Regions from separate parts of the Neobacillus sp. plas4 genome, predicted to be linked through region 1. Evidence: a T-box and tRNA genes for the amino acid it is inferred to sense, from the RefSeq annotation. Region 1 holds a T-box; the other holds one or more tRNA genes.

Region 1 (15,821 bases):
ATCTTGATAAATTTAAAAGCTGCATCATTAAGCCTAATCTAAGCCAATGGGGACGCGGTTTGGCACTGATTTCGCAGTTAGAAAATCAAACATTTGAAATCCATTCAGAGCGAAAAATCATCCCCATTGACCATTCTAATGAACTGTTAAAGGAAATAAGTGAACGGTTTCTCTCAAAAAAGTCCTATCTTTTACAAGAAAAGATCCCTCTTCCAACAATTAAAGGTTGTCCCTTTGATATCAGAGTGATGGTTCAACGGAAAAGTGTCAATTCGGAATGGGTAGTTACAGGCAGAATTACAAGAACCGCAGCGGCTGGATTTATTGTGACAAATGTGGCGAGAGCATTGACTAGCCTAGAGGACGCAATAGAAGCTTCCAACTTAAATCTAAGAAATATCGATTCACTGATTTGGGAATTGGATCGACTTTGTATGTTAGTTGCAAAGCAACTAGAAAAAGTTTACCCAGACGCCCGAATGTGGGGTATGGATATTGGAATTGATTCATTCGGAAAACCTTGGTTTATTGAAGCAAATCTCGTTCCCGACATATCAATCTTTCGCTACCTGGCTGACAAAACGATGTTGACAACGATAAGAGAATATATTCGTGCAGGAAAACAACAGCCAGAGGAAAACTAAGAGCTATCGCTTTCAGAGATAGCCCTTCTCCCGTTCTAATATACATCCTTTTTAGTAAAGACAAAAAAGGAAACGAATAAACCTGCAGCCCACCATACAAGGAGAACCATCATCGAAAAAGATAGGGTCATTCCCTCAATCGGCGGCGGGTTTCCATTCATATAGTTGGTTAATTTTAAATTCACCATAAAAAAATATTTTGCTGACTCCCAAGATGAAACCATATTGCTTAGAATGGCACCTGCTATTAGGGCTGCTAACATGACACCCATGCCTGCAGCCGTACTGCGAATCAGTACAGATAACATAAAGGATAAAGTACCGACAACTAATGCCACAAACCATACGAGTCCAAGATCCATTAATAAAAACAGCCATTGATCCATTAACTTCACACCTGCAGTATTTAATCCAGCATCACTGACGCTAAAACCCGTTAAAACGGGTGCTCCAAAGCCTTTATAGCCAAATACAAACCCGGAGATTAGGTAAGAAAGGATGGCTCCGATTGCAACAATTAACGAGATGGCAAGGGTCAGGGTTATATACTTACTTAAGAGGACTTTCCACCTCTTTACCGGTCTCGTCAAGAGCAGCTTAATCGATCCCTGACTATGCTCAGAAGACACGATATCACTGGCAATCACCATGACCATTAACGGAATAAATAATTCAATCGAGTTTTCAAAAAATATTCTCATAAACGTTGGAGCACCAGGCTCTGATGGGTTTATATCGTGATCTAGATAATATTGATTTTGCTGCATGGCAATTTGCAGTTGTTGTTTCCATTCATCTGAAATTCTCGGACTGCTTATCCGATTTTGCTGATCAATAATAGTTTGTTGGATAATCGTTCGCCAATCATCCGTTCCCAATTTTTCTTTTTGTCTTTCCACTTCTTTATATTGAGCATAAGTGAATAAAGCAACCAGTATGCCGATTATAATCGCAATCACAATGAGGCGCTTTTTGGCAATCAGCTTCATCATTTCATTTTGAATCAGTTTATTCAATCGAATCACCCCCGGTTAGCTCGAGGAACAAATCTTCAAGTACTGGCATTTTTCGATTCATTTCTGTCACGGATACTCCAGATTCAACAAGCATTTTATTCCACGTTGCTGCCTTTATTTCATCGTATTCCGTTAAAATGGAACCATCGTCTCTTTCTTCAATGGCGGTAACAGAACGTAATATCTGTTTTCCCTCTTCGCTTGGATGAAACCGCCATACTACTCGTTCCCTATTAGATAACAAGCTTTGGACGGTATCCGTGCGAATAACGGTTCCCCTTGAAATAATCGCGACTCGATCGCATAGTAATTGAATTTCACTTAATAAATGGCTGGAAACAAGAACACTAAGTCCTTCTTCTTCAGCAAGGAATCTGATAAATTCCCGCATTTCTCTAATCCCTGCAGGATCTAATCCATTTGTGGGTTCATCAAGAATTAATACTTTGGGTTGTCCCAGAAGTGCTTGAGCAATACCTAATCTTTGCCTCATCCCTAAGGAATACGTTTTCACCTTATCATTAATTCTATCTTTAAGGCCCATTAGCTCAGTTACTTCTTGAATTCGTTCTTCGCCAATTCCATCGAGCATCCGTGCAAAATGTAACAGATTGTCATAACCAGATAAATACGGATATAATTCAGGATTTTCAACAATACAACCCAAGTCCCTCATCGCTTCCTCAAAATTGTCTTCAATGTTATTCCCGCCAATCTGAATCTTCCCAGATGTGGGTTTAATTAATCCCACCAGCATGCGGATGGTTGTGGTTTTTCCCGCACCATTGGGTCCTAAGAATCCAAAAACCTCTCCTTCTTTTAAATCAAAGCTAATCCCTTTTATAATTTCTTTTTTACCAATCACTTTTTTTAAATTATGTACAGATAAAGTTATTTTCTTCATTTAGCCAATCTCCTCACCAGGTAAGCAATGAAGCCACTCGTTCAGCAATTAAACGGTACCCTTTTGAATTAGGATGGAACTTGTCAGAATACAGATAATCATTAACCTTCAATTCAAAAAGATCAAAGGTTGGAACAAACACAATATTGGGGAAGGCTGCACTTAGTTCAGCACTTTGATAATTCCAATGCCGGACTACCATAGAAAGCTCTTTCCCCTCCTCTAAATCACTAAAGGGATTATATAAACCAATGAAAAAAACATTCGCTTTAGGATTACTATTACGGATCTGTTGAAAAATAAAATTCATATTTTCAAGAAATTTTTTCTCAACAGCTGTAATGTCTTCCGTTTCAAACTCTAGTAAACCTTGTCCGCCTCTGAATAAATCATTGCCGCCCATCGTAACGACAATCATATCTGCGGTTTGAATTTGTCTTTGAACTTCTGCCTGCTGGACTTGTTGTTTCAATTGGTCTGACCGCTGCCCGGTGATGCCGAGGTTCGTTAACCGAACTTCTTTCTTTGACTTTTCCTTTATTTCATCCATTAAGATACCAACATAGCCTTTACCCGTTTCATCACCGGTTCCTCTTGTTAAGGAATCACCAAGAGCAACAATATGTAAGCCCTTTTTTTCATCCACTTTCTTTTCAACCTTGGTTTTCTCGGGGATATTATCTGGTTTTCCTGCATAATATTCTCCAACTGCCCAGCCTAGTCCAACCAGCCAAAGGAGACAAAAAAACACTGATATAATGGTTACAGACCGTATGAGATTCTTATTCAAGAAGATTCATCCTTTCTGGTTATTTCTACCTTTTATTTAATCACAATTACAGAGTGAATCAAACTTTTAACCCGCAAAAAAAAACCGGTTCCTAAACGGAAACCGGTTCTTTCTTCACACTTTCTTCTAAATTGCCTTTTGGGCCAAAGAATTCAAAGTTAATTCTATCTTCACTTACTCCTAAATTCTTTAGGAAACGATTGATTGCTGACATAAATGGTACTGGACCACAGAAATAAAAGTCTGCGTCTTGGAAAGGTAGATTTTCTGCCATCCACTCCTGGGTTACATACCCTTCCACATCAAACCTTTTGTTTGCCCAGTCATCTTCAGTCGGTGAATCGTAAAAGTAAAATGAATTGACATGTTCAAGCGACGTCAGCTGCTCCACTTCAGCTCTTAATGCATGGACGTTACTATTTGCAGCAGCATGGATGAAAGTGACCTTTCTTTCAGGCTGAACCTCAACCAATGTCTTTAACATGCTCAGCATTGGTGTTAACCCAACCCCGCCGCTTAAGAGCACAACAGGTGTATTTTTTTCAGTATCTAGCACAAAATCCCCTGCTGGAGCACTAACCTTAAGGATATCCCCTTCTTTTACACCTTCATGAAGGTAATTAGATACAACTCCATCTGGATTCGCTGTGCCTGCTTCACGTTTTACGCTAATGCGGTAATAATCTTTGCCTGGAGCATCAGACAAGCTATATTGACGGATATGGGTAAATTCCTCGCCAGCGATTTCAAGCTTAATACTGATATACTGACCTGGCTGGAAATGAGCAATTGACTTATTATCCTCAGGTTTTAAATAGAAGGAAGTAATAACATCACTTTCTTTTACCTTACGGTCCACAACAAAGCTGCGGAAACCTTCCCAACCACCTAGCTGTTTTTCTGCCTCATCATACATTTCTGCCTCTACACCGATAAAAGCATCCGCAATTACTCCATAAGCCTCAGCCCAGGCATTGATAATTTCATCTGTAGCTGCGTCCCCAAGTACATCTTTGATCGCTAATAATAAGTGTTTTCCAACAATCGGATAATGCTCTGCTTTAATACCTAGACTTCTGTGTTTATGAGCAATTTGTTTTACAACTGGTAGAATTGCTTCAAGATTATCGATATATTGAGCAGCTGCATAGACGGTTCCTGCCAATGCTTTTTGTTGTCTTCCTTGTTTTTGGTTTGCGTGGTTAAAGATATTTAATAATTCAGGATGATTTCCAAACATTAATTGATAAAAACGGGTGGTTATTTTTTCCCCATGTTGTTCTAAAACAGGTACGGTTGATTTAATGATATCGATTGTTTTTTTATCTAACATAACTTTCACTCCTTATGTCGTGTTTATCACTGTTTATATAGTGATTATATGAGAAATCACACAAGGAGTAAGTGATGCAAATCACACTTCGTTATTTTTGGATAATTCGAACTATATCCTATCCATTTTTTGTTAGAGAACTCCCTTAGTTTTAGCCTCATTAAGCCATGAAGGAAACTCATTTAGTAAATTATTATACAATTCCTCATCCGAAATTTTTTCGATATCCGTAATGTGGAAGAAATTTGCGTTGTCTATATACCGCCCTTCCATCGTATCCAATTTCTCAAGTACTTCAAAGTTAGAATCACCAATACCAACAAATTGCCAAAAGATTGGCTTATTAGAGGAATCAACAATTTGTTTTTTGATCGTTCTCTTGCAGCCGCCATCATTGATAAACACAATAAAAGTAGGTTCCTGAGCTGGTTGTTCTATTGTGTATTTATTGATTACATCTTCCATTACTGGTGGTTCGTCATTTCTACCGAATTTGTGAATTAAATCGTTATTTAATATGTATTCTTCAACATAATTCACAAAATCTCTTTCCGTTACAGATTTAAGTCGCGAAAATTCATTATCATACACCCATACATCAAGGGACCCATCATCATCAAACTGGCTGGCAACAGCTAATATCCGCTCTACAACCTTTTGAACTGTTCCATTTTTATACAAAGATCTCATCGAACCTGAAATATCTAATATTAATCCAACTCTTGCTACCACATCTGTAAGTTTCTTCTTTTCTAATACAACACTTGCAGTCTTTTTCATTAAATTAATTGTCGTCATAGAATATCCCCTCCCAATTAATCATTACTTCCATAATTATACTATAGTGGGTAATTTATAGGTAATATTCAATCTATTTCCCATAAACCTATATTTTGGCCACAAAAAAGGAGCCCACTATTTGGACACCTCTACTCTTTTAAAGGGTGTTTCAAAATTATTTAGTTTTTGCAAAGATGCAAGTATCCCTAAGTTCATTACTAGTAACTGAGAGATTATCATTTTTTAATATCCCTTCTAATGTAAAGCCTAATCTTTCAGGAATTGCCCGACTTCTAAGATTTCTTGGGTCACAACGGATTTCCACACGGTTAGCGTTTAATTCGGTAAATGCAAAATTAGTGATTGCCTCTGTGGCTTCGGTAATGTAACCTTTGCCGGAATATCGAGTATCAATCCAATAACCAATCTCAAACTTAGGAACATCCCAATTAATTCTATGCAGACCGGATGAACCGATAAATTCACCGGTTTCTTTATCGAAAATATGTAATCGTAAATCCTCACGTGTGATAAATTTTGCAATACTATCGCGTATATTTACCTCGACATCCAGTTCAGATTGGTTGGAATGAGCCCATGGCATCCACGGCTTTAGTTCATTCAGTGAGGCTTGGATTGCTTTGTACACTGCTATTCCATCCCCTGGCATGGGCTTACGTATAAACAGTCTCTCTGAAGTAAATTCCTCTGGGCAATTTAGTAATGCAGGTTTCAACTTGATTCCCCCTTTGTTATTTATGGCTTTTTATGAGAACCACTTTTTCAAGTGAACCAATGTTTTGGCCTTCATAAACCGTATATAAAAATAACCCCTTCTTAAAATGAAGGGGCCTGATTTAAATTAGTATGCTTTTGCCCAATAAACCATCTTGTCAGCAGATTTACCGCAACAAACGCATGTATCCGAGACCTGTTCTTGTTCAAATGGGATACATCTTGATGTCGCTGTTGTTTCTTCTTTGATTTTCTCTTCGCAAGCGAGTTCTCCGCACCACATTGCTTTGATAAAGCCTGGTTTTGCTTCAAGCTTTTCCTTTAATTCAGGTAGCGTTACAGCTACGGATGTTCTCTCTTCGCGATGATTCAATGCTTTGTTATATAGGTTGGATTGAATATCATCGAGTAATTCAACAAGCTTTGTTTCTAATTGATCCAAAGGAACAAAAACCTTTTCTAATGTATCCCTTCTTACTAGCACTACTTGCTTGTTCTCAATATCTTTTGGTCCAACTTCCAAACGAACTGGAATCCCCTTCATTTCGTATTCATTGAATTTCCAGCCTGGCTTTTTATCACTTGCGTCGATATCCACGCGGGCAACTTGACCTAAGGACTTTTTCAAATCATAAGCGAAATCAAGAACGCCTTCTTTATGCTGGGCAATTGGCACAATCATAACCTGCGTTGGCGCAGCCTTCGGTGGAATCACAAGCCCGCGGTCATCACCATGAACCATAATTAATGCCCCAATAATTCTTGTAGTAAAGCCCCAAGATGTTTGGTGCACATACTGAAGCTTTCCTTCTTTATCGGTATATTGGATATTAAATGCTTCAGCAAAACCTGTTCCAAAGTGGTGAGAGGTTCCTGACTGAAGAGCTTTACCATCATGCATTAAGCTCTCAATCGTAAAAGTAGCCTTAGCACCTGCAAATTTTTCTTTATCTGTCTTTTGTCCTTTGACAACTGGAATCGCCAGAATTTCTTCACAAATTGCTGCATATACATTCAGCATTTTAATGGTTTCTTCCATTGCCTCTTCATCAGTTGCGTGTGCTGTATGACCTTCCTGCCATAAAAACTCTAATGTCCTTAGGAATGGACGAGTAGTTTTTTCCCAGCGGACCACGTTTGCCCATTGATTATAGAGCTTTGGCAAGTCTCTGTAAGAATGAATAATATTGCTATAATGCTCACAGAAAAGAACTTCAGATGTAGGACGAACAACTAAGCGTTCGGCCAATTCTTCAGAACCGCCATGGGTTACCCATGCCACTTCAGGTGCAAAGCCTTCGACATGATCTTTTTCTTTTTGCAATAAGCTTTCAGGAATAAATAATGGCATATAAACATTTTCATGCCCTGTTTCTTTGATACGGCGGTCAAGTTCGTTTTTTATATTATCCCAAAGCGCATATCCATAAGGGCGAATGATCATCGATCCGCGTACACTTGAATAATCAATTAAATCTGCTTTTGTTACTACATCTGTATACCACTGGGCAAAATCCTCGTCCATACTGGTAACATCTTTTACAAATTCCTTTGCCATTTTGACACCTCATTATTTTTTTGAATATAAAAAGGCCCTGGCCCCCAAAAGGGACCAAGACCTGGCGATACCACCCTAAATTCATAAAGCAAATGCTTTATACTCTCGACATGATAACGGATTTTATCCGCATGTATCTTCAACAAAAACGATCCGATACAGAACTCCGAGGCAGGTTCAAATGACTGTCTTAAGAAACCTTCCACCAATGGTTTCCTCTCTTTGTAAGACAACTTACATTTTACTAATCCTCATCAACGTTTTAATAGTATTTTTAAAAAAATTATATATTTACCTTCCCTAAATGTCAAACATTGTTTTTGGAATATAATTCTTACTTTCGTCTTTTTTCCTTATTCTAATCAATCATCCAATCTTTATTCTCCACTTCGAATGGGTTAAAATGAATCAAGAATGAGGTGATTTCATTGAAGAAGGAAGAATCGAATGAAAAAGACTTGGATGAGGAAGAGAAAAAATACTTACTTGACTATATGAAAATGCAAAATGAAGTACTAAAGAGAATCTATAAAAACACAATAGAACCTGAAAAAGAAAAGTAGTCCCCCTTTAGACGTTACATACGTCTTTTTTATTTTTGCTAGGTTTTCATTAAACGTTCATAAAAGCAGCAAAAATCCTTTCTATATACATTTATAATTTACTTATGTTGTTTATTAACTTTAGAGGGGATTTTCATATGTATCTATTATCCATTTTTGCAATATCTATTATCAGTTTAATCACAGGATATGTTATCTACCTATTACACCGCCATAAAAATAAACTAGCCAATATTTCTGGAATTGTGGTAGTCATCGTCATTACGATGATGGGCGGGCTATTAACAGGTTATCTTAGCGGCATTCTATCAGGAGAATTATTTCTTCCTGTTGGTTTGGGCACGCTGATTGGATTTTCCCTTGGATTTATCACTGGTCAGCCTGTAGGTATCCTGGCCATCCTAAGTGGTTCCGTTTCTGGAATGGTGAGTGGAATCATGGGTGCCCTCCTTGGAGCAATCCTTCAGTTTGATAATCCAACAATTATGTTAGGTATTTTTCTAGGTTTATATGTGATTGTTCTTGGTCTAGTAATTTTATATATTATTGTAGAGACAAATGGAAAACTTTCCTTAGATACAAAAGCCATTTCACCATTTAATATTTTGTCAGGCGGGCTTGTTTTGATTGCACTATTCCTATTTTTATACAGCAGTGATTTTGTTAAAGTTCCTGGTGAAACACAAGCAGCTCAGGCACAAGAAAAGAATCCTGCACCTCAACAAACAGAACTTGATCTTACCAAGGAAGCAAGTCCTAAAATCGAGATGATGATCACACCTACCGGATATTCTCCAAATGTTATCAAAGTTAGAAAAGGTGTTCCGGTGGAGCTAAATATCACTAATCCTGGTGATAATAGCTGTTTTTCAACCTTTATGATGCCAGATTTTGATTTAGATAATGTTAATTTAAAGGCTGGTACAACAAAGTTAACCTTTACCCCTGATAAAGAAGGTAATTACACCTTTAGTTGTGGAATGAATATGTTTAAAGGCACCGTTATTGTGGAATAGGCAAAAAGCACGCTGGAAAATCAGCGTGCTTCTTTTTTTACATATGAGAAGAATGATTGTTAACTACCGAATCATTACTCCTTTTAAACGGCCACCAATTTGCATTGCCAAAGGTTTTTACCATAACAGGAACAAACAATGGCAGAATCACCAGCGCATAAAGAAAGAGTCCAATTAATAGAATGGCCGCAATCTCAAGCAAAGATAACACACCAGCTGGCATCATCGCAGCGAAAGTACCTCCTAAAATAACCGCGGCAGAGATAATAACTGTTCCCATTTTCTTCATCGCTTCTAGAATCGCTTGTTCTACTGGCATTTGTTTGAACTCGTTAAAACGGTCCATTAAGAAAATACTATAGTCAATTCCAAGGGCAATTAAGATAACAAAAGCAAAGAATGGAACTGCCCAGCTAATACCGGTATAACCTAACCAATTTACGAAGATGGCTTCTGCAAGTGCCATCGAAGTATAATAGGTCAAGATTAATGATCCTATTAAATAAAGAGGCATAATAATCGAACGGAACAAAACGATTAATATAAGGGTAATTCCAATTAGCATGAGGACCACTGTTCTTGAATAATCTGCTTGTGAAATTACATCAAGGTCATGGTGCATACTTGATACTCCGCCTACTGCTACTCTCGCATTTTCTAGCTTTGTATCCTTTACTACACGCTTAACTGTTTCTTTAATTTCAGGAATACGATCCAGTGCTTCATTTGAATATGGATTCTTTGTAAAGACCACATCAATGGTCATGACCTTGCGATCTCTTGACATATACACATCTAAAGCCTGCTCAAAGTCTTTGCTGTCCAGTACATCTTGAGGAATATAAAAACCATTTTTCTCTTGCTTCGCTACACCTGCAAGATACTCTTGTGCAGATTCTAGACCATCAGAGACTTGATTTAGACCGTCCGCACTTTGCGTCAATCCATCTGTCAACTGAGTAATTTGACCGCTCATGTCCTTAAATCCGGTCAGGAGCTGCTGCTGTCCATTGTTTACCCCGTTTAAACCGCTTGTTACCTGTGGGAGACCATTAACGATTTGTCCTTGGCCATTCCCCATCGTATAAAGTCCTGTTTCAATTTCAGTGAGACCCCTTAAGAGATCTTCCATTCCTTTAATAAGGGCTTCCTGTCCAGCTATGGCTTCTGAAAATTTACCATTCGCAAAATCAATACCTTGTTGCGCTCCCGTTAATCCAGTATTTAATTGATTCAGGCTTCCAGCTAATTCTTCTGTTGCAGCTTGAGACCCTTGAATGGTCATTTTAATAGCTTTGTAATTTTCATTTTGCCCAATATCACTATAATCACTTTCTAGATTAGCAAAATATTGATTTGTTGAAGCTAAGGAATCATGTAAATTGCTAACCCCCATAGCAACTTGTTCATAATTTCCAGCAAGAGTTGTTAGTCCCCCAGCTGCTTGTTTATAACCTTCAAGCAACTGTTTACTGCCGGCTAACACTTCAGAAGATTTCGTTTTTATGACTTCAAGCCCTTCTTTTACTTGAGAGCTTCCTGCTGCACCTTGTTTTAATCCGTCTTCAATTTTAGCAAGGTTCTGTTGGATGGTGCCCATTCCAGTCCGTAATTGATTGGTTCCAGTAATCAATTCGCTGATTCCATCGGTTGCTTCATTCATTTTCGGCTGATTGGCAGCGAGTTGGCTCCCGGCCTCTGCAAGACCACTGCTAATCTTATGAATTCCATCATTCCCCTGACCAAGGCCGTCTTCTAAACTTTTCACTTGCTCTGATATATATAATTCATCGATGGTTTCACCTGTCGGACGTGTAACAGAACGAACCGAATCAACATCACCGATTTTGCTTAGCTCTTGACTGATTTTTTCGGTAAGAGCAATGTATTCTGATGTATTCAACTCATCATCATTCTTAATGACAATCTGCGTTGGCATCGATTCACCAGGACCAAATCCATCCGAAATAATATTGAATCCTTTTATGGAATTGAAATCATCGCCAATTTCTTCGAGTGAGTTAAACGATAAATCTCCATCATAGGTAAATAATGCAGGCACAGAAATAGCTGCAACAATTAGAAGGGCGATTAATGGGCGTACCAATGCAAATTTACCGGCAATTCCCCATATTTTACTATCAACGTGCTCAAGCTTGTTTTTAGACGGCCAGAAAAGTTTTTTCCCGAGCACAGCCATGAAAAATGGAACAACGGTAAACAATGCTAAGAGCAATAACGCTACCCCAATTGCCACGGCTGCTGCCGACTGATAAAGAACAAATGTTGAAAAGCCAATGGAAGCAAATCCAATCATAACCGCTAATCCGCTAAAGAATACCGTTTTTCCTGCATTCTTATACGTAATAACAATTGCTTCTACTACACTATCATTCTTTGACATTTCCTCTTTAAAACGACTAAGCAGCAAAATACAATAGTCTGTTCCGATCCCAAACAAAACTGCGACTAAGAATATTTGTGTAAAGGTTGATAATGGGAAATTCACTTTATCTACTAAAATGGCAACAATCGATTGCGCTGCCAAATAGCTAAATCCTACCGTTACTAATGGAATAATAGGAGCAACTGCAGATCTAAATACAAGAAGTAATACAACCAGGATGAAAACAACGGTGATACCTTCTGTCTTCTTAAGGCCTTCTTGTGAGTTTGTTACAAGATCGTCGGAAATTAGCCAGTTTCCGGTATAATAGTGCTCTAACTCTACATCTTCAAGTACATGATATAATTCCTTCGTTATTTCTTTTCCTTCTCTACCATCTGCCGTTACATTCAAGGAAACCAGGATGGTTTTCCCGTCATCAGATACAAGCTGCTCCTTCAATTCTTCTTGATTAAAATGAGTAAGAATTGAAGTGATACCCAGTTCACTTTTATGATTTTCAAGCTGACCAACAGCTTTTTCTGCTATTGAAAAGTCATCTTCCGTTAACTTTTTATCACTATGAAAAACCAAAGCGGTTTGTAAATCATTTCCGCTATTTTCACTTGACTGGACAGCATTTAAGATTTCCTCTGCTAATGTAGAAGAATATCCATCAGGAACATTTATCTGCCCTTTTTCGCGGACCAAATTTTCCATGTTGGGTGCCGCCATAAAGAGAACAACAATCAATGTTATCCAGGCAATAAGGATAAACCATTTTCCTTTAACAATGAATCTCACAAATTATTCCCCCACTTCTTCCTTTTTCATGTTGGTTAATATTTGGGCTAACTTTTCATAGGTATTAATAAAATTTGTAATTTCAGATTCATCGAATTGGGTGATAAACGATTCTACCAAAACATGTACTTTTTCCTGTGTTTTTTGATTAAGTTCTTTCCCCTTTTCCGTTAGGGTCAGATATACAACCCTTCTATCATTTTCATCTCGGGTTCTTTCTATAATCCCTCTATCGGCCAAACGGTTGACAATTGCAGTGATTGCACTTTTATTGACCTCAAATACCTCTGCCAATTCAGTAGAGGTGCATTCATGGGACTTTTGAATGTATCCTAAAATATAGTGTTGGTCAATCGTTAAATCTTCTCCTATTTGACATTTAATAAGAGAAGCTGCTTTCTTATTTACTTCAAAAGAAACGGACACGTAGCGGTTGATTAGTTCCTGAATGGTTTTTTTATCCATCGCCCATTTCTCACCTCTCTCTTCAATAATATTAGTTCAACTGTTAAACTATTCACCTGTTTAACTATATTTTATGTTGTTATATATGTCAATAAAAAAAGGTCAGCATCATGCTAACCTTTTTCCGTTATTTTGCTTATTATATCCTTATGACTTTTTAGGATACAGAATTTCATCAATGATTCCATATTCTTTGGCTTCTTCCGCACTCAAAAAGTAATCTCTATCGGTATCTTTCGCAACTTTTTCAATCGACTGACCTGTACGTTCTGCAATGATTTGGTTAATATGTTCTCTTAACTTTAAGATTCGCCTCGCCGATATTTCAATTTCTGTTGCCTGCCCTCTTGCACCCCCTAGAGGCTGGTGTATCATAATTTCACTATTTGGCAGAGCATACCGTTTACCTTTCGTACCTGCCAGAAGCAGCATCGCCCCAAATGAAGCGGCCATCCCCGTACATATAGTCCGTACATCAGGCTTAATGTATTGCATTGTATCAAAGATGGCGAAACCGGCTGAAGTTGAACCGCCCGGACTATTAATATAAAGCGATATTTCTTTATCTGGCGCGTCCGCCGCTAAAAATAATAATTGGGCAACCACACTATTTGCCACATGATCATTAATCTCATCACCAATTATGATGATACGATCTTTTAACAATCGTGAATAGATATCATAGGAACGTTCACCACGATTGGATTGTTCTATTACATAAGGAATTGTACTCATTGATTTGTCCTCCTTGAAAGCAGATATTAGCTACGCAGCCATACAGAGAGTGCTTGAAGGAGTGTGCCTAATAACCGAACGTATTTCCCTTGTAACTATTTGTGGAATGTCACCGACACTTTTTAATAATGGTATGGATTGAATTAGGATTGATGGATTTTGAATCTTTATAGCTTGATAAAAGAGGGATGCTAATAATTCTCGTTCTTCTTCATCCCAAAATAAATCAATAGGAAATGACTTCTCATCTTCTTTTACTTTTTTAAGTCTTTTTTTTGCTCGATATAAATTGGACTTTACAGCTTCTTCTGTCGTCCTGAGGATTTCGGCTATTTCTTTCGATTGATATTGAAAAGCCTCTTTCAACATAAAGGTGATCGCTTGCTTTGGTGTAAAATGCTTCATCAGCAATTCAACGGAATACATTATATCAATAGCTTGATTCTCTTCCTTTTGATTTACTATTTCATCATCTAATTCGATTGTCTCCTTTTTCCTTTTTCGAACCTGATCAATCCAATGATGGTAGGCAATTTTATTTAATAAGGCTGAGGTGAATGTTTGCTTATTACTGTAATATTTCTTTGCTTTCAGATAAACCTCTTGTGCAATATCATCAGCGTCCCATTTATTTTGGGTAAGAAAGTGGCAATATTGATGAAGTTTCGGATAATACTCCAGCCATATAGACTCCTCAGTCTCAGTTTCCTGTTGCACGTCTTCTGTGTTGTATATGCTAAGCTTATTAGACATTTTGTTCACTCCTTTAACACTCTCTACCTAATAAACGTTTTAAGGATGATAAAAAGATACGGGGTAAAAAAAATTTATTTTTATTATAATATACAAAAACTGACTCAGAATGTACCCAAGTCAGTCTAATTTAATGAATTTATTTGAGTCCTAATGAAAAAATCAGAAATATGTTTCCCTATATTCCTAATGGTTTGTTTTGCCATTACTTGATCATTAAGACGGTCCATTAAAACAGCAACATAACCAATTCTTCCCTGACAATCAAATATTGCACAATCGTGTTCAACATCTGACAATTCCCCGGTTTTATTAAAAACGGTAATCTTAACTTCGTCTACCAGTGCCGGGAGCTTTTCTCTAAATTGCTGATGTTTCAACATTTCTTTCGCGATATTTGTTGGTCCATTGATTCCAAAATACTCATTAAATTGATTCACCATTTTAAGGCAATGAACCATCTCTTCCGGAGTTGTCTGGTTGTCCTCCCCTTTGTATATTGCAGCAAAGTCCATCATTTTCCTATTCAGCTTCGTTTGTTTAAGTCCCATTTCTTGAAGTGTTGCGTTAATCGCCTCGATGCCTAATAAATCAATCAATATATTGGTTGCAGTATTATCTGAAACAATAATCATCAAAGTCATTAAATCCTTAACAGATAGTGTTAATCCATTGGATAGCGCTTGTAAAACTCCAGAACCTTCAACTTTATTATCGTTTAATATCGTAAACTGTTGCTGTAAATCAATTTGACCTTTATGATTGGCAAGTAGGATGGATAGTAAAATGGGCATCTTTATAAGACTTGCAGATTGAAAGACAGCCTGGCTATTTAAGTGTATAGGTTTTGAGTCTTCAATCTCTATTGCTAAGCCAATGCGTCCATGAAAACCATTAAGTTCTTCTTGAATCTTCACTTTTAAAATTTCCATATCTACCCAGTAACCGCAACCTGTGAATAATCATGGTCGCCTGTTTTGTTTTTATCATATAAATGACACGCGATGAAATGGCCAGCTTCCACTTCCTGCCAGCTTGGTTTTTCAGAGGAGCAAACTTCCATCGCCATCGGGCAGCGCGTTCGGAAGACGCAACCGCTTGGTGGATTGATTGGGCTTGGCAACTCTCCTTTTAAAATAATCCTTTCACGCTGATCCTCAATGTCAGGATCCGGAATGGGAATCGCAGACAGCAGCGCTTGTGTGTACGGATGAAGAGGTTTTTTATACAACTCACTGCTTTCTGTTAATTCAACTAATTGCCCTAAATACATAACCCCAATTCGATCACTAATTTGTTTTACCATCGAGAGATCATGGGCGATAAATAGATATGTTAA
Region 2 (15,821 bases), 2.1 Mb from region 1:
GTCATCAAAATTAATTAATTTTAGCAGTTGCGGAATTAACAATATTCCAAGCGTACCGCCAGTTATGAGAAAACATGCTTGCACAATACGTCTTAACATTCCTTCACCTCCTCTACTCATTATAAACATATTCCCAAAATTGAAACCTTTGTTTGTCGATTATTTTGTCAAAATGGTTAAAATAAATCGTTATAATTTTCACTTCATAGGGTAGCACTCGAGAAATCTCCTGTCAACAAATGGAAATTTAAAAAACTTATATTTGTCGCTCCGTATATAAGCGATCTTTAATTAACTTTAAGCCTTCCTTGATTTTTTTTGCGCGAATTTCTCCTATGCCTTCAACATCGTCTAAATTTTCAACACTTGCTGAGACGATTGCGGAAAACTCACTAAAGCTGTTAATGATATTTTCAATAATCACCATTGGAAGACGAGGTATTTTGTTCAAAATCCGATACCCACGAGGTTGTTTACTTTCATCTAACGGAATATATCCTTGATAACCCATTAGTTTTAAAATCGTAATATCATCTAATGATCCATTACTGGTGACTGTCTGCATTCGTTTAAGGACATCTCTTGCCTTTATATCCCTATCCAAAGCATAATCTTTAATAATAAGGGCTGTCTCTTCTTCTAGGTCCGTTAAAATTTCGTTCATTTGCAGACGAATCAGTCTGCCCTCAGTACCGAGCTCGTTTAAGTACGTAATCAGTTCATTTTTTATTCTTAACACCATTTCGAATCGGTGCAGAACAAGAAGAAAATCGTTATAGGTAACGGACTCCTCAAACTCTAAAATACTCAAATTTGCGATGCTTCTCTCGAGGACTGATTTATACTTTTCTAGCATTTGAATAGCCTGATTCGCCTTCGTTAGAATGACAGAAATATCTTTAAGTGCATACCGGAAATTTCCTTGATAGAGCGTGATTACATTTCTTCTTTGAGAAATAGCAATAACAAGTGCCTTTGTTTGTCTCGCTACCCTTTCAGCTGTACGATGCCTCATGCCCGTTTCCGAAGCAGGAATATCTGAATCAGGTGCAAGCTGAGCATTCGCAATTAAAATGGTATTCCCTGCTTCATTCAGGATAATTGCCCCATCCATCTTTGCTAACTCATATAGATAGCTTGGAGAAAACGGACAATTGATTTGGAAACCACCATCCACGATACTTTTAACCTTATCATTGTACCCAATTACAATCAGCCCGCCGGTATTTGCCCTAAGCACATTATCGATTCCTTCACGAATAGGTGTACCCGGGGCAATAAACTGTAAAACCTCGCTTACGGCTTGTTCACCCAGCTTTCTATTTTCCATCTACTACACTCCCAACGCTGCTTTTAAGGCTTCAGCTACAGTAGATACACCAATTAACTCTACACCTTTCGGAGATTGCCAGCCGCTCAAATTATTAGCAGGTAAAATGACACGTTCAAAGCCTAACTTTGCAGCCTCCTGAACGCGCTGTTCAATTCTAGAGACTCTTCTTACTTCACCAGTCAGCCCAACCTCACCGATAATACAATCTGTTGCCCTCGTAGGTTTATCTCGAAAGCTGGAAGCAATACTTACACAGATTGCTAAATCAATAGCAGGTTCATCTAATTTTACCCCGCCAGCCACCTTCAGGTATGCATCCTGATTCTGAAGCAGCATGCCCATTCGCTTTTCTAATACAGCCATTAACAATGGAACACGATTATGATCAATCCCTGTTGCCATTCTTCTTGGATTCCCAAAACTTGTTGGCGAGATTAAAGCTTGAATTTCAACAAGTACCGGACGTGTACCCTCCATGGAGGCTACCACCGTTGAACCCGCTGCACCTTGTGATCTTTCTTCAAGGAAAATCTCAGATGGGTTTGCCACTTCATCAAGCCCAAATTCCTTCATTTCAAAAATTCCCATTTCGTTTGTTGATCCAAAACGATTCTTTACCGCCCGCAGAATTCGATACGTATGGTGGCGTTCCCCTTCAAAATAAAGAACGGTATCTACCATATGCTCTAGTAGTCTTGGTCCGGCAATCGATCCTTCTTTTGTTACATGACCAACAATGAAAATAGCAATCCCATTTGTTTTCCCTATTCTCATTAACTCAGAGGTACACTCGCGAACCTGTGAAACGCTGCCTGGCGCAGAAGTTACTTCCGGATGAAACACAGTTTGTATAGAATCAATAATAACAAAGCTGGGGCTCGTACTTTCAATATTTCGGTTTATTTCTTCTAAATTGGTTTCAGAATACACAAGCAGGTTTTCAGACTGGACTCCCAGCCTTTCCGCACGGAGCTTCGTTTGTCTCAAGGATTCCTCGCCGGATATGTATAAGACTTTATTCCCTTTATTCGCCAGTTGAGATGATACTTGCAGAAGCAGGGTTGATTTACCGATACCAGGGTCACCACCAATTAATACCAGTGAACCCTTTACCACTCCACCGCCTAATACACGATTAAGTTCTTGTAAGTCGGTAAGAATCCTAGGTTCAGACAGGGATTCAACTGCTGTAATAGGGGTTGGCTTGGAGAGGATTGTAGAACCTCCCTGAGAATGAGCAAAGGCACCCCTTCTATTTCCACCTGTTACCTCCACTTCCTCCACCATTTTGTTCCATTGCCCGCATCCAGGGCATTTTCCCATCCATTTAGGAGATTCATACCCGCACTCCTGACACATGAACTTCGTTTTGCGTTTGGCCATTTCTATCTTCTCCTACTCTAAATACAAGGCTCTTTTCTTATATTATTACTATTTAAACAAAATTTAATGTTTGTACTTAATTCCTGCAGAAAATAGCATTTTTTGAAAGAGCTGCAAAATTTATTCAAAAGCACAAATAACTATTTTCACGTTAAAATCGGCTTTAAGATTTTAACAATAATCTACGAAAACAGCCAAATATAAAAAGAGGTACACGGTCAAACTTGTTTCGTGTACCCCTTTAGTTTTTCTTAAAAGTCAGTAATGGTTATTTAGTTAGAGTAGTTTTCTCAGCAGTTCTAACTAAGAATTCACCATTATCCACATCAACTATAACATGCTGACCTGTTAAAACTGTACCTCTGAGCAATTCTTCAGAGAGACGGTCTTCAATATGCTTCTGAATAGCCCTGCGTAATGGGCGGGCACCGTATTCTGGGTCGTAGCCCTCAATCGATATTTTATCCTTAGCAGCTTCCGTAAGCTCTAAAGATATATTTTGCTCTTGGAGACGTTTCACAAGCTGGTCAGATAACAGTGTAACAATTTCTCCAAGATGCTTTTTCTCTAAAGCATGGAAGACAATAATTTCATCAATACGGTTTAAGAATTCTGGACGGAAGGCCTTTTTCAATTCTTCCATTACTTTTCCCTTCATATCCTTATAATTCTGTTCTCCATCTTGAATATTAAAACCAACATACTTATTACGTTTTAATGCTTCGGCTCCTACGTTGGAGGTCATGATCAGAACGGTATTACGGAAATCAACGGTTCTTCCTTTAGAATCCGTTAAGCGACCGTCTTCTAGAACTTGTAATAAAATATTAAATACATCAGGGTGTGCCTTTTCAATTTCATCGAGCAGGATAACGGAATACGGCTTTCTTCTTACCTTCTCCGTTAGTTGACCACCTTCTTCATAACCAACATACCCTGGAGGAGATCCAACCAGTCTGGATGTAGAATGCTTTTCCATGTACTCCGACATATCGATTCGAATCATGGCATCCTCATCACCAAACATGGCTTCAGCAAGTGCTCGAGCTAACTCAGTTTTACCTACACCAGTAGGGCCAAGGAAAACAAAAGAACCAATTGGGCGTTTTGGATCCTTTAAACCTGCCCTTGCACGACGAACCGCTTTGGCAACAGCCTTAACCGCTTCCTCCTGACCAATGACTCGGGAATGAAGAATTTCTTCTAAATTAAGTAATTTTGCGGTTTCTGTTTGAGCTAGCTTAGAGACAGGTATTCCGGTCCAGCTTGCAACAACACTCGCAATATCCTCAACTGTAACTTCACTGTTTTCTTTCCCTTGCTTTTCTTTCCATGTCTTCTTCGTTTCTTCCAACTGCTCACGTAGGCGCTGTTCTGTATCCCTCAAGGACGCTGCTTTTTCAAATTCTTGGCTTTGAACAGCAGAATCTTTCTCCTTACGAACTTCATCAAGCTTCACTTCTAATTCTTTCAAATTTGGCGGTGTTGTATAAGAACGTAAACGGACTTTTGACCCAGCTTCATCAATTAAGTCGATTGCTTTATCTGGGAGAAAACGGTCAGAAATATAGCGGTCAGACAGCTTTACCGCTGCTTCAATAGCCTCATCTGTAATGGAAACACGGTGATGCGCTTCATAACGATCTCGAAGACCTTCTAGTATTCTGACCGACTCCTCAGCTGTTGGCTCATCCACACGAATTGGCTGGAAGCGGCGTTCTAGTGCGGCATCTTTTTCAATATACTTACGATATTCATCCAGCGTAGTGGCTCCAATACATTGAAGCTCGCCACGTGCTAGGGATGGCTTTAAGATGTTAGAAGCGTCAATCGCACCTTCTGCTCCACCTGCTCCAATTAATGTGTGCAATTCATCGATAAAAAGAATGATATTGCCAGCCTGGCGAATTTCATCCATAACCTTTTTCAAACGATCTTCAAATTCTCCACGATATTTGGTACCAGCTACAACTGTTCCCATATCTAATGTCATAACTCGCTTATCACGAAGAATCTCTGGAACCTCGTTATTCACAATTTGTTGTGCAAGTCCTTCAGCAATAGCTGTTTTACCGACACCTGGTTCACCAATTAAAACTGGGTTGTTTTTTGTACGACGGCTTAACACTTCAATAACACGCTGAATTTCTTTACTTCTTCCAATGACAGGGTCCAAGCTTCCTTCTCTAGCGATTGACGTTAAATCTCTAGCTAGACTGTCGAGAGTTGGAGTATTTGCGCTGACTGAGGTCCCTCCCTGATGTCCGCCAGATTCATTACTGCCTAGCAATTGAAGTACCTGTTGACGTGCTTTATTCAAACTTACTCCTAGGTTATTAAGAACTCTTGCTGCTACACCTTCTCCTTCACGGATTAAGCCAAGGAGAATATGCTCTGTACCAACATAAGAATGTCCTAATTTTCTAGCCTCATCCATAGATAATTCAATAACCTTTTTCGCTCTAGGTGTGTAGTGGATCGTTTGGGATGCTTCCTGGCCCTTTCCGATTAACGATTCTACTTCCTTTTGAATTTTCTCAGAACCTAGTCCAAGCCCATAAAGCGCTTTTGCAGCAATGCCTTCTCCCTCACGGACTAAACCTAATAAAATATGCTCAGTTCCAATATTGTTGTGTCCTAGTCTAATTGCTTCCTCTTGTGCTAAAGCTAATACCTTTTGAGCTCTCTCAGTAAAACGGCCAAACATCATATTCCATTCCTCCTCACCTTTTATCTTGCTCCATTTTTAGTCGTTCTCGAATTAGGGCTGCTCGTCTTATATCTCTTTCATTTGGTCTTAAATGCCCGCCTGCGTATTGCTGCAGGAATCCTGGCTGCGTTAAAATCATTAATTCATTTAAAATATTCTTAGGGAGATTATCAATGTATCCCATATCAATACCTAAGCGAAGATCAGATAAGCACTTTGCAGCCTCTTTCGTTTCAATGATCCTGCTATTGGATAACACACCATAAGATCGGAATACTCTATCTTCTAATTGTATGTTCGAAGTTTTGCGTAATGCTTCACGTGCAGACCTTTCTTGTGAAATTAACTGGCTTACAACACCTTTTAGGTCACGGCAAATATCTTCCTCTGACTTTCCTAATGTAATTTGATTGGAGATTTGAAATATATTGCCGAGCGCTTCACTCCCCTCACCATAGATCCCTCTTACAACCAATCCCAGCTGATTAATGGCCGGAATGATACGATTTATTTGCTGGGTCAAAATAAGCCCTGGCAAATGCATCATGACTGAAGCTCGGAGACCGGTACCTACATTCGTAGGGCAGCTTGTAAGATATCCGTGCTTCTCATCAAAACCAAAGTGAATAAAACTCTCAAGCCAATCGTCCAATTCATTTGCTGCGGCCAAAGCCTCTGTTAATTGCAGTCCTGGAAATAAACATTGAATGCGGATATGATCCTCTTCATTAATCATAATACTAACTTCTTCATTTTCGGTTAAAAGAACTGCACCATATGGTGAATCCTCTGCTAAATTTGGACTAATCAAATGCTTTTCTACTAACACCCTTTTTTGTAAAGGCTGTAATTCATCAATTTTTAGTAATTCCATTTGCCCAAACTTTGAAAAATTTGATTCACGGAGTATTTCTTCCATCCTTAAAATAATGGATTGTGCTTCTTCGTGGGAAAATAATGTTGGAAATTTTACATTCTCAAAGTTTCGGGCTAAACGGATTCGGGAACTAAGGACAATATCTGAATCAGGTCCCTCCTCGCTCATCCATGAGCTGACTGCTTGACTAATAAAGCGTTCAAGCGACACGTTATTCCCCTCCCTTATTGCTGCCCGGTAATTCTTTTTCAAGTGTTCGGATTTCGTCTCGGATCTGAGCAGCTTTCTCAAATTCTTCTTGTTGGATTAATTCTTTTAGTTCACTTTTTAGATTTTCTACTTGTTTTTTTAGGTGAATACCTCCACCTATTCTTTTCGGTATTTTACCGCTATGTGACCAATTCCCGCTGTGAAGTCTCTTTAAAACTGGCGGAAGCTGCTCATGAAATGTCTCATAACAATGGGCACATCCGAAACGCCCCACTTTGATGAATTGCGGAAAGGTCATCGAACATACATTACACTGGAGAATTTCTTCCTGATGGAACGTATTTTGATTTTGCTTTTGAACAGTAGTATCTATATTTAATAGACCTGCTAATAGGTTATTAAAAGTAAAACCAGATCCTCCAGTAATCATAAACATCTCGCCCTTTTCATGGGCACACTTTTCGCAAAGATTAACTTCCGTTTTTTCACCGTTGATGATTTTTGTAAAATGCAGTGCAGCAGGCCTTTGATTACATTCCTGGCAAATCATTTTTTATTTCACCTCTCTAGCTGGTATATATTATTTATATTTCAATGATGTTAACATTGCTTTTAACATTCTAGCTCTAAGTTCATCTCGGAATGGAAGATCAATATATAAGACTGAACGATCAATAACACTTAACATAATTTTCGCTTCTCTTTTTGTGATTATCTCCTCATGGACTAGTCTATAGATAACATCTTCTGCCGTAGACTGTGCAATACGATTATCAAAGAGTGATAGTAAATGATCGATTACGTCAACTAAATCATGTGACTGAACCTTCATAATTCGAATATATCCGCCTCCCCCGCGTTTACTTTCTACGATATATCCTCGTTCAATGGTAAAGCGTGTATTAATGACATAATTGATTTGTGAAGGAACACATTGAAATTTATCAGCAATTTCACTGCGCTTTATTTCAACATGCTCTTGCTCACTCATTTCTAGCACTTGCTTCAAATACTTTTCGATAATATCGGAGATGTTCCTCATCTTCCCACCTCCTTCATCTGACTTTGACTATCTTTGACTTTAATTATACTGAAAATTTTATGTAGTTGCAAACAACTGCTACTAATGATTTTCTCCATATTTCGCGTGTGTGAAACCTGTTAAATTAGTTTTTAGGTAATTTGTAGGGGGTGGAGGAGCTTTGTGGCTTTTGATTCCCTTTATCGTGGGAGAATTAAGCTTGAGGGAATCAAAGAGTGGCTTGGTTCCCTTTATCGTGGGAAAATCAGGTTTGAGGGAATCAAAGAGTTGGCTTGGTTCTCTCTATCGTGGGGAAAATCAGGTTTGAGGGAATCAAAGAGTTGGCTTGGTTCCCTCTCTCGTGGGAAAATCAGGTTTGAGGGAATCACATTGGGGTTCTGATTCCCTCAAACCTTAATTATGACCTCTTTTGGAAATCAGATTACATAATTCTCCGACTATCGTTCCCCTTTTCAATAAAAATGCCCCCGCACGGGCACGAATAGCCAGCTTTTGTTACCTCTTTTTAGTAAAACACCACCGCATGGGCACGAATAACCAACATTCGTTCCTCTTTTTAGTAAAACACCATCATACGGGCATGAATCTTCTATAACTATTCTGTCTCCACCCTTTAAACATCCAAATAACACAAAAAAACACAACCCTAATCAGGTTGTGCTTCATTTGCCTGGCAACGTCCTACTCTCACAGGGACAAAGTCCCAACTACCATCGGCGCTGAGAAGCTTAACTTCCGTGTTCGGTATGGGAACGGGTGTGACCTTCTCGCTATTGCTGCCAGACTATTTAATTGAGGTTCATTCCCTCAAAACTAGATAATGTCAGAAGAAGTTTAGTAAAAACGAGTTCATCTTTTAAAAATTGGTTAAGTCCTCGAACGATTAGTATCAGTCAGCTCCACACGTCACCGCGCTTCCACCTCTGACCTATCAACCTGATCATCTTTCAGGGTTCTTACTAGCTTGACGCTATGGGAAATCTCATCTTGAGGGGGGCTTCATGCTTAGATGCTTTCAGCACTTATCCCGTCCGCACATAGCTACCCAGCGATGCCTTTGGCAAGACAACTGGTACACCAGCGGTGCGTCCATCCCGGTCCTCTCGTACTAAGGACAGCTCCTCTCAAATTTCCTGCGCCCACGACGGATAGGGACCGAACTGTCTCACGACGTTCTGAACCCAGCTCGCGTACCGCTTTAATGGGCGAACAGCCCAACCCTTGGGACCGACTACAGCCCCAGGATGCGATGAGCCGACATCGAGGTGCCAAACCTCCCCGTCGATGTGGACTCTTGGGGGAGATAAGCCTGTTATCCCCGGGGTAGCTTTTATCCGTTGAGCGATGGCCCTTCCATGCGGAACCACCGGATCACTAAGCCCGACTTTCGTCCCTGCTCGACTTGTAGGTCTCGCAGTCAAGCTCCCTTGTGCCTTTACACTCTGCGAATGATTTCCAACCATTCTGAGGGAACCTTTGGGCGCCTCCGTTACTCTTTAGGAGGCGACCGCCCCAGTCAAACTGCCCACCTGACACTGTCTCCCACCCCGATCAGGGGTGAGGGTTAGAATTTCAATACAGCCAGGGTAGTATCCCACCGACGCCTCCACCGAAGCTGGCGCTCCGGCTTCTCAGGCTCCTACCTATCCTGTACAAGCTGTACCAAAATTCAATATCAGGCTACAGTAAAGCTCCACGGGGTCTTTCCGTCCTGTCGCGGGTAACCTGCATCTTCACAGGTAGTATAATTTCACCGAGTCTCTCGTTGAGACAGTGCCCAGATCGTTACGCCTTTCGTGCGGGTCGGAACTTACCCGACAAGGAATTTCGCTACCTTAGGACCGTTATAGTTACGGCCGCCGTTTACTGGGGCTTCGATTCAGAGCTTCGCTTAGAGCTAACCCCTCCTCTTAACCTTCCAGCACCGGGCAGGCGTCAGCCCCTATACTTCGCCTTGCGGCTTCGCAGAGACCTGTGTTTTTGCTAAACAGTCGCCTGGGCCTATTCACTGCGGCTCTTCGAGGCTATTCACCTCAAAAAGCACCCCTTCTCCCGAAGTTACGGGGTCATTTTGCCGAGTTCCTTAACGAGAGTTCTCTCGCTCACCTTAGGATTCTCTCCTCGCCTACCTGTGTCGGTTTGCGGTACGGGCACCTTTTATCTCGCTAGAGGCTTTTCTTGGCAGTGTGGAATCAGGAACTTCGGTACTATATTTCCCTCGGCATCACAGCTCAGCCTTACGGTGAACGGATTTTCCTATTCACCAGCCTACCTGCTTACACGCACATATCCAACAGTGCGCTTACCCTATCCTCCTGCGTCCCCCCATCACTCAAACGATAAAGAGGTGGTACAGGAATATCAACCTGTTGTCCATCGCCTACGCCTTTCGGCCTCGGCTTAGGTCCCGACTAACCCTGAGAGGACGAGCCTTCCTCAGGAAACCTTAGGCATACGGTGGATGGGATTCTCACCCATCTTTCGCTACTCATACCGGCATTCTCACTTCTAAGCGCTCCACCAGTCCTTACGGTCTAGCTTCAACGCCCTTAGAACGCTCTCCTACCACTGACATCGTAGATGTCAATCCACAGCTTCGGTGTTACGTTTAGCCCCGGTACATTTTCGGCGCAGAGTCACTCGACCAGTGAGCTATTACGCACTCTTTAAATGGTGGCTGCTTCTAAGCCAACATCCTGGTTGTCTAAGCAACTCCACATCCTTTTCCACTTAACGTAAACTTTGGGACCTTAGCTGGTGGTCTGGGCTGTTTCCCTTTTGACTACGGATCTTATCACTCGCAGTCTGACTCCCACGGATAAGTCTTTGGCATTCGGAGTTTGTCTGAATTCGGTAACCCGATGAGGGCCCCTAGTCCAAACAGTGCTCTACCTCCAAGACTCTTACAACGTGAGGCTAGCCCTAAAGCTATTTCGGAGAGAACCAGCTATCTCCAAGTTCGATTGGAATTTCTCCGCTACCCACACCTCATCCCCGCACTTTTCAACGTGCGTGGGTTCGGGCCTCCATCCAGTGTTACCTGGACTTCACCCTGGACATGGGTAGATCACCTGGTTTCGGGTCTACGACCACATACTTATTCGCCCTATTCAGACTCGCTTTCGCTGCGGCTCCGTCTCTTCAACTTAACCTTGCATGGGATCGTAACTCGCCGGTTCATTCTACAAAAGGCACGCCATCACCCATGAACGGGCTCTGACTACTTGTAGGCACACGGTTTCAGGATCTATTTCACTCCCCTTCCGGGGTGCTTTTCACCTTTCCCTCACGGTACTGGTTCACTATCGGTCACTAGGGAGTATTTAGCCTTGGGAGATGGTCCTCCCAGCTTCCGACCGGATTTCTCGTGTCCGGCCGTACTCAGGATCCACTCAGGAGGGAACGAAGTTTCAACTACAGGGTTTTTACCTTCTATGACGGGCCTTTCCAGACCGCTTCATCTACCCCGTTCCTTTGTAACTCCATGTTGAGTGTCCTACAACCCCAAGAGGCAAGCCTCTTGGTTTGGGCTATGTCCCGTTTCGCTCGCCGCTACTCAGGGAATCGCGTTTGCTTTCTCTTCCTCCGGGTACTTAGATGTTTCAGTTCCCCGGGTCTGCCTTCAATACCCTATGTATTCAGGTAAAGATACTGCTCCATTACGAGCAGTGGGTTCCCCCATTCGGAAATCTCCGGATCAAAGCTTACTTACAGCTCCCCGAAGCATATCGGTGTTAGTCCCGTCCTTCATCGGCTCCTAGTGCCAAGGCATCCACCGTGCGCCCTTTCTAACTTAACCTAAATGGTTATTCTCTTAATTTAATAAGAGAGAAAAACTAAAATGGCAATTCACTCGGTTTTTACTTGGTTTCTTCTTCTTACGATTATCTAGTTTTCAAAGAACGATTAAAAAAAGCTTTGAGAGAATTGTACTCTCAAAACTAAACAAACAAGTAACAGTCAACGTTTATCAGTCCACAAGGACTGTATATTCCTTAGAAAGGAGGTGATCCAGCCGCACCTTCCGATACGGCTACCTTGTTACGACTTCACCCCAATCATCTGTCCCACCTTAGGCGGCTGGCTCCTTACGGTTACCCCACCGACTTCGGGTGTTACAAACTCTCGTGGTGTGACGGGCGGTGTGTACAAGGCCCGGGAACGTATTCACCGCGGCATGCTGATCCGCGATTACTAGCGATTCCGGCTTCATGTAGGCGAGTTGCAGCCTACAATCCGAACTGAGAATGGTTTTATGGGATTGGCTAAACCTCGCGGTCTTGCAGCCCTTTGTACCATCCATTGTAGCACGTGTGTAGCCCAGGTCATAAGGGGCATGATGATTTGACGTCATCCCCACCTTCCTCCGGTTTGTCACCGGCAGTCTCCTTAGAGTGCCCAACTGAATGCTGGCAACTAAGAACAAGGGTTGCGCTCGTTGCGGGACTTAACCCAACATCTCACGACACGAGCTGACGACAACCATGCACCACCTGTCACTCTGTCCCCCGAAGGGGAAAGTCCTATCTCTAGGAGTGTCAGAGGATGTCAAGACCTGGTAAGGTTCTTCGCGTTGCTTCGAATTAAACCACATGCTCCACCGCTTGTGCGGGCCCCCGTCAATTCCTTTGAGTTTCAGCCTTGCGGCCGTACTCCCCAGGCGGAGTGCTTAATGCGTTAGCTGCAGCACTAAAGGGCGGAAACCCTCTAACACTTAGCACTCATCGTTTACGGCGTGGACTACCAGGGTATCTAATCCTGTTTGCTCCCCACGCTTTCGCGCCTCAGCGTCAGTTACAGACCAGAAAGCCGCCTTCGCCACTGGTGTTCCTCCACATCTCTACGCATTTCACCGCTACACGTGGAATTCCGCTTTCCTCTTCTGTACTCAAGTCCCCCAGTTTCCAATGACCCTCCACGGTTGAGCCGTGGGCTTTCACATCAGACTTAAAGGACCGCCTGCGCGCGCTTTACGCCCAATAATTCCGGACAACGCTTGCCACCTACGTATTACCGCGGCTGCTGGCACGTAGTTAGCCGTGGCTTTCTGGTTAGGTACCGTCAAGGTACCGGCAGTTACTCCGGTACTTGTTCTTCCCTAACAACAGAGCTTTACGACCCGAAGGCCTTCATCGCTCACGCGGCGTTGCTCCGTCAGACTTTCGTCCATTGCGGAAGATTCCCTACTGCTGCCTCCCGTAGGAGTCTGGGCCGTGTCTCAGTCCCAGTGTGGCCGATCACCCTCTCAGGTCGGCTACGCATCGTCGCCTTGGTGAGCCGTTACCTCACCAACTAGCTAATGCGCCGCGGGCCCATCTGTAAGTGTCAGCGTAAACCGACTTTCAGCTTCCCCTCATGAGAGGGAAAGAATTATCCGGTATTAGCACCGGTTTCCCGGTGTTATCCCAGTCTTACAGGCAGGTTGCCCACGTGTTACTCACCCGTCCGCCGCTAATCAAGAGGTGCAAGCACCTCTTGATTCGCTCGACTTGCATGTATTAGGCACGCCGCCAGCGTTCGTCCTGAGCCAGGATCAAACTCTCCAAGAAAGTTGATATAGCTCATTTGTTACGTTGGCTTAGCTTTTTTTAAAAAACTAAAAAATTGTTTGTTGACGTTATTGTTTGTTTAGTTTTCAAAGAACAAAGCTACTTCATTGAATCGCTTCTTCTCATTATAAGTTCAGCGAACAATTCTTGTTTGTCGCTCAAGACGACTTTATTATCTTACCAAGTTATTAACCTAAAGTCAATAACTTTATTCAAAATTTATTATCTAATTTCACTAGAGTGAAATTAACCTTGGTGGAGCCTAGCGGGATCGAACCGCTGACCTCCTGCGTGCAAAGCAGGCGCTCTCCCAGCTGAGCTAAGGCCCCAAATTTTATTATAGTAAAAGAATGGTCGGGAAGACAGGATTCGAACCTGCGACCCCTTGGTCCCAAACCAAGTGCTCTACCAAGCTGAGCTACTTCCCGCAAAATATGGCGCGCCCGAAAGGAGTCGAACCCATAACCTTCTGATCCGTAGTCAGACACTCTATCCAATTGAGCTACGGGCGCATATAAACCTATTTTACATGTTAAAAATGGTGCCGAGGACCGGAATCGAACCGGTACGGTAGTCACCTACCGCAGGATTTTAAGTCCTGTGCGTCTGCCAGTTCCGCCACCCCGGCAATAATGGAGCGGAAGACGGGATTCGAACCCGCGACCCCCACCTTGGCAAGGTGGTGTTCTACCACTGAACTACTTCCGCATTATAATAGTAAAAAGCATAAGTGCGGGTGAAGGGAGTCGAACCCCCACGCCTTGCGGCGCCAGATCCTAAGTCTGGTGCGTCTGCCAATTCCGCCACACCCGCATATTGTGATTTTTTTGCTGCCGCAAATGGAAAGTTATCTTCGCGTTAGCGAAAAAACTTTGGTGAGCCATGAAGGACTCGAACCTTCGACCCTCTGATTAAAAGTCAGATGCTCTACCAACTGAGCTAATGGCTCGTACGAATACAATCCCCTAATTTTTGTTAAGGAAAAGTTGAAATCGTCAGATGTCTTTCCTGCTAAAAAAGCATGGTGCCGGCGAGAGGACTTGAACCCCCAACCTACTGATTACAAGTCAGTTGCTCTACCAATTGAGCTACCCCGGCATATATTGAAGATTATCTTCTCTATGTGAATAAATATGGTGGAGGATGACGGGATCGAACCGCCGACCCTCTGCTTGTAAGGCAGATGCTCTCCCAGCTGAGCTAATCCTCCATATAATACAGCCTGGCAACGTCCTACTCTCACAGGGACAAAGTCCCAACTACCATCGGCGCTGAGAAGCTTAACTTCCGTGTTCGGTATGGGAACGGGTGTGACCTTCTCGCCATTGCTGCCAGACTATTTAATTGAGGTTCATTCCCTCAAAACTAGATAATGTCAGAAGAAGTTTAGTAAAAACGAGTTCATCTTTTAAAAATTGGTTAAGTCCTCGAACGATTAGTATCAGTCAGCTCCACACGTCACCGCGCTTCCACCTCTGACCTATCAACCTGATCATCTTTCAGGGTTCTTACTAGCTTGACGCTATGGGAAATCTCATCTTGAGGGGGGCTTCATGCTTAGATGCTTTCAGCACTTATCCCGTCCGCACATAGCTACCCAGCGATGCCTTTGGCAAGACAACTGGTACACCAGCGGTGCGTCCATCCCGGTCCTCTCGTACTAAGGACAGCTCCTCTCAAATTTCCTGCGCCCACGACGGATAGGGACCGAACTGTCTCACGACGTTCTGAACCCAGCTCGCGTACCGCTTTAATGGGCGAACAGCCCAACCCTTGGGACCGACTACAGCCCCAGGATGCGATGAGCCGACATCGAGGTGCCAAACCTCCCCGTCGATGTGGACTCTTGGGGGAGATAAGCCTGTTATCCCCGGGGTAGCTTTTATCCGTTGAGCGATGGCCCTTCCATGCGGAACCACCGGATCACTAAGCCCGACTTTCGTCCCTGCTCGACTTGTAGGTCTCGCAGTCAAGCTCCCTTGTGCCTTTACACTCTGCGAATGATTTCCAACCATTCTGAGGGAACCTTTGGGCGCCTCCGTTACTCTTTAGGAGGCGACCGCCCCAGTCAAACTGCCCACCTGACACTGTCTCCCACCCCGATCAGGGGTGAGGGTTAGAATTTCAATACAGCCAGGGTAGTATCCCACCGACGCCTCCACCGAAGCTGGCGCTCCGGCTTCTCAGGCTCCTACCTATCCTGTACAAGCTGTACCAAAATTCAATATCAGGCTACAGTAAAGCTCCACGGGGTCTTTCCGTCCTGTCGCGGGTAACCTGCATCTTCACAGGTAGTATAATTTCACCGAGTCTCTCGTTGAGACAGTGCCCAGATCGTTACGCCTTTCGTGCGGGTCGGAACTTACCCGACAAGGAATTTCGCTACCTTAGGACCGTTATAGTTACGGCCGCCGTTTACTGGGGCTTCGATTCAGAGCTTCGCTTAGAGCTAACCCCTCCTCTTAACCTTCCAGCACCGGGCAGGCGTCAGCCCCTATACTTCGCCTTGCGGCTTCGCAGAGACCTGTGTTTTTGCTAAACAGTCGCCTGGGCCTATTCACTGCGGCTCTTCGAGGCTATTCACCTCAAAAAGCACCCCTTCTCCCGAAGTTACGGGGTCATTTTGCCGAGTTCCTTAACGAGAGTTCTCTCGCTCACCTTAGGATTCTCTCCTCGCCTACCTGTGTCGGTTTGCGGTACGGGCACCTTTTATCTCG

The links. The T-box of region 1 lies ahead of proS (proline--tRNA ligase). A T-box ahead of a tRNA ligase gene usually reads a tRNA of that ligase, here a tRNA-Pro.
Region 2: it has a tRNA-Pro gene. The T-box ahead of proS (proline--tRNA ligase) is inferred to sense a tRNA for this amino acid. The anticodon was not compared.

The regions. Positions count from the first base shown of each region.
Region 1 covers NZ_CM170152.1:2,268,132-2,283,952, reverse strand. The annotation lists gene AC2TFD_RS11330 (YheC/YheD family protein) at 1-644, shown strand, start outside; gene AC2TFD_RS11325 (ABC transporter permease) at 680-1,660, opposite strand; gene AC2TFD_RS11320 (ABC transporter ATP-binding protein) at 1,653-2,564, opposite strand; gene AC2TFD_RS11315 (SGNH/GDSL hydrolase family protein) at 2,578-3,354, opposite strand; gene hmpA (NO-inducible flavohemoprotein) at 3,446-4,687, opposite strand; gene AC2TFD_RS11305 (vWA domain-containing protein) at 4,820-5,485, opposite strand; gene AC2TFD_RS11300 (GNAT family N-acetyltransferase) at 5,643-6,203, opposite strand; gene proS (proline--tRNA ligase) at 6,330-7,760, opposite strand; T-box leader at 7,807-8,027, opposite strand; gene AC2TFD_RS11290 (hypothetical protein) at 8,189-8,323, shown strand; gene AC2TFD_RS11285 (cupredoxin domain-containing protein) at 8,461-9,339, shown strand; gene AC2TFD_RS11280 (MMPL family transporter) at 9,377-12,529, opposite strand; gene AC2TFD_RS11275 (MarR family winged helix-turn-helix transcriptional regulator) at 12,533-12,994, opposite strand; gene clpP (ATP-dependent Clp endopeptidase proteolytic subunit ClpP) at 13,142-13,756, opposite strand; gene AC2TFD_RS11265 (sigma-70 family RNA polymerase sigma factor) at 13,760-14,482, opposite strand; gene AC2TFD_RS11260 (serine hydrolase) at 14,608-15,399, opposite strand; gene AC2TFD_RS11255 (ABC transporter ATP-binding protein) at 15,417-15,821, opposite strand, start outside.
Region 2 covers NZ_CM170152.1:132,621-148,441, reverse strand. The annotation lists gene AC2TFD_RS00710 (PIN/TRAM domain-containing protein) at 1-99, opposite strand, end outside; gene disA (DNA integrity scanning diadenylate cyclase DisA) at 257-1,330, opposite strand; gene radA (DNA repair protein RadA) at 1,334-2,716, opposite strand; gene clpC (ATP-dependent protease ATP-binding subunit ClpC) at 2,985-5,426, opposite strand; gene mcsB (protein-arginine kinase McsB) at 5,440-6,513, opposite strand; gene mcsA (protein-arginine kinase activator protein McsA) at 6,515-7,063, opposite strand; gene AC2TFD_RS00680 (CtsR family transcriptional regulator) at 7,094-7,555, opposite strand; rRNA gene rrf (5S ribosomal RNA) at 8,224-8,339, opposite strand; rRNA gene AC2TFD_RS00670 (23S ribosomal RNA) at 8,419-11,354, opposite strand; rRNA gene AC2TFD_RS00665 (16S ribosomal RNA) at 11,555-13,104, opposite strand; tRNA gene AC2TFD_RS00660 (tRNA-Ala) at 13,358-13,433, opposite strand; tRNA gene AC2TFD_RS00655 (tRNA-Pro) at 13,456-13,532, opposite strand; tRNA gene AC2TFD_RS00650 (tRNA-Arg) at 13,540-13,616, opposite strand; tRNA gene AC2TFD_RS00645 (tRNA-Leu) at 13,644-13,732, opposite strand; tRNA gene AC2TFD_RS00640 (tRNA-Gly) at 13,738-13,812, opposite strand; tRNA gene AC2TFD_RS00635 (tRNA-Leu) at 13,836-13,917, opposite strand; tRNA gene AC2TFD_RS00630 (tRNA-Lys) at 13,978-14,053, opposite strand; tRNA gene AC2TFD_RS00625 (tRNA-Thr) at 14,127-14,202, opposite strand; tRNA gene AC2TFD_RS00620 (tRNA-Val) at 14,239-14,314, opposite strand; rRNA gene rrf (5S ribosomal RNA) at 14,325-14,440, opposite strand; rRNA gene AC2TFD_RS00610 (23S ribosomal RNA) at 14,520-15,821, opposite strand, start outside.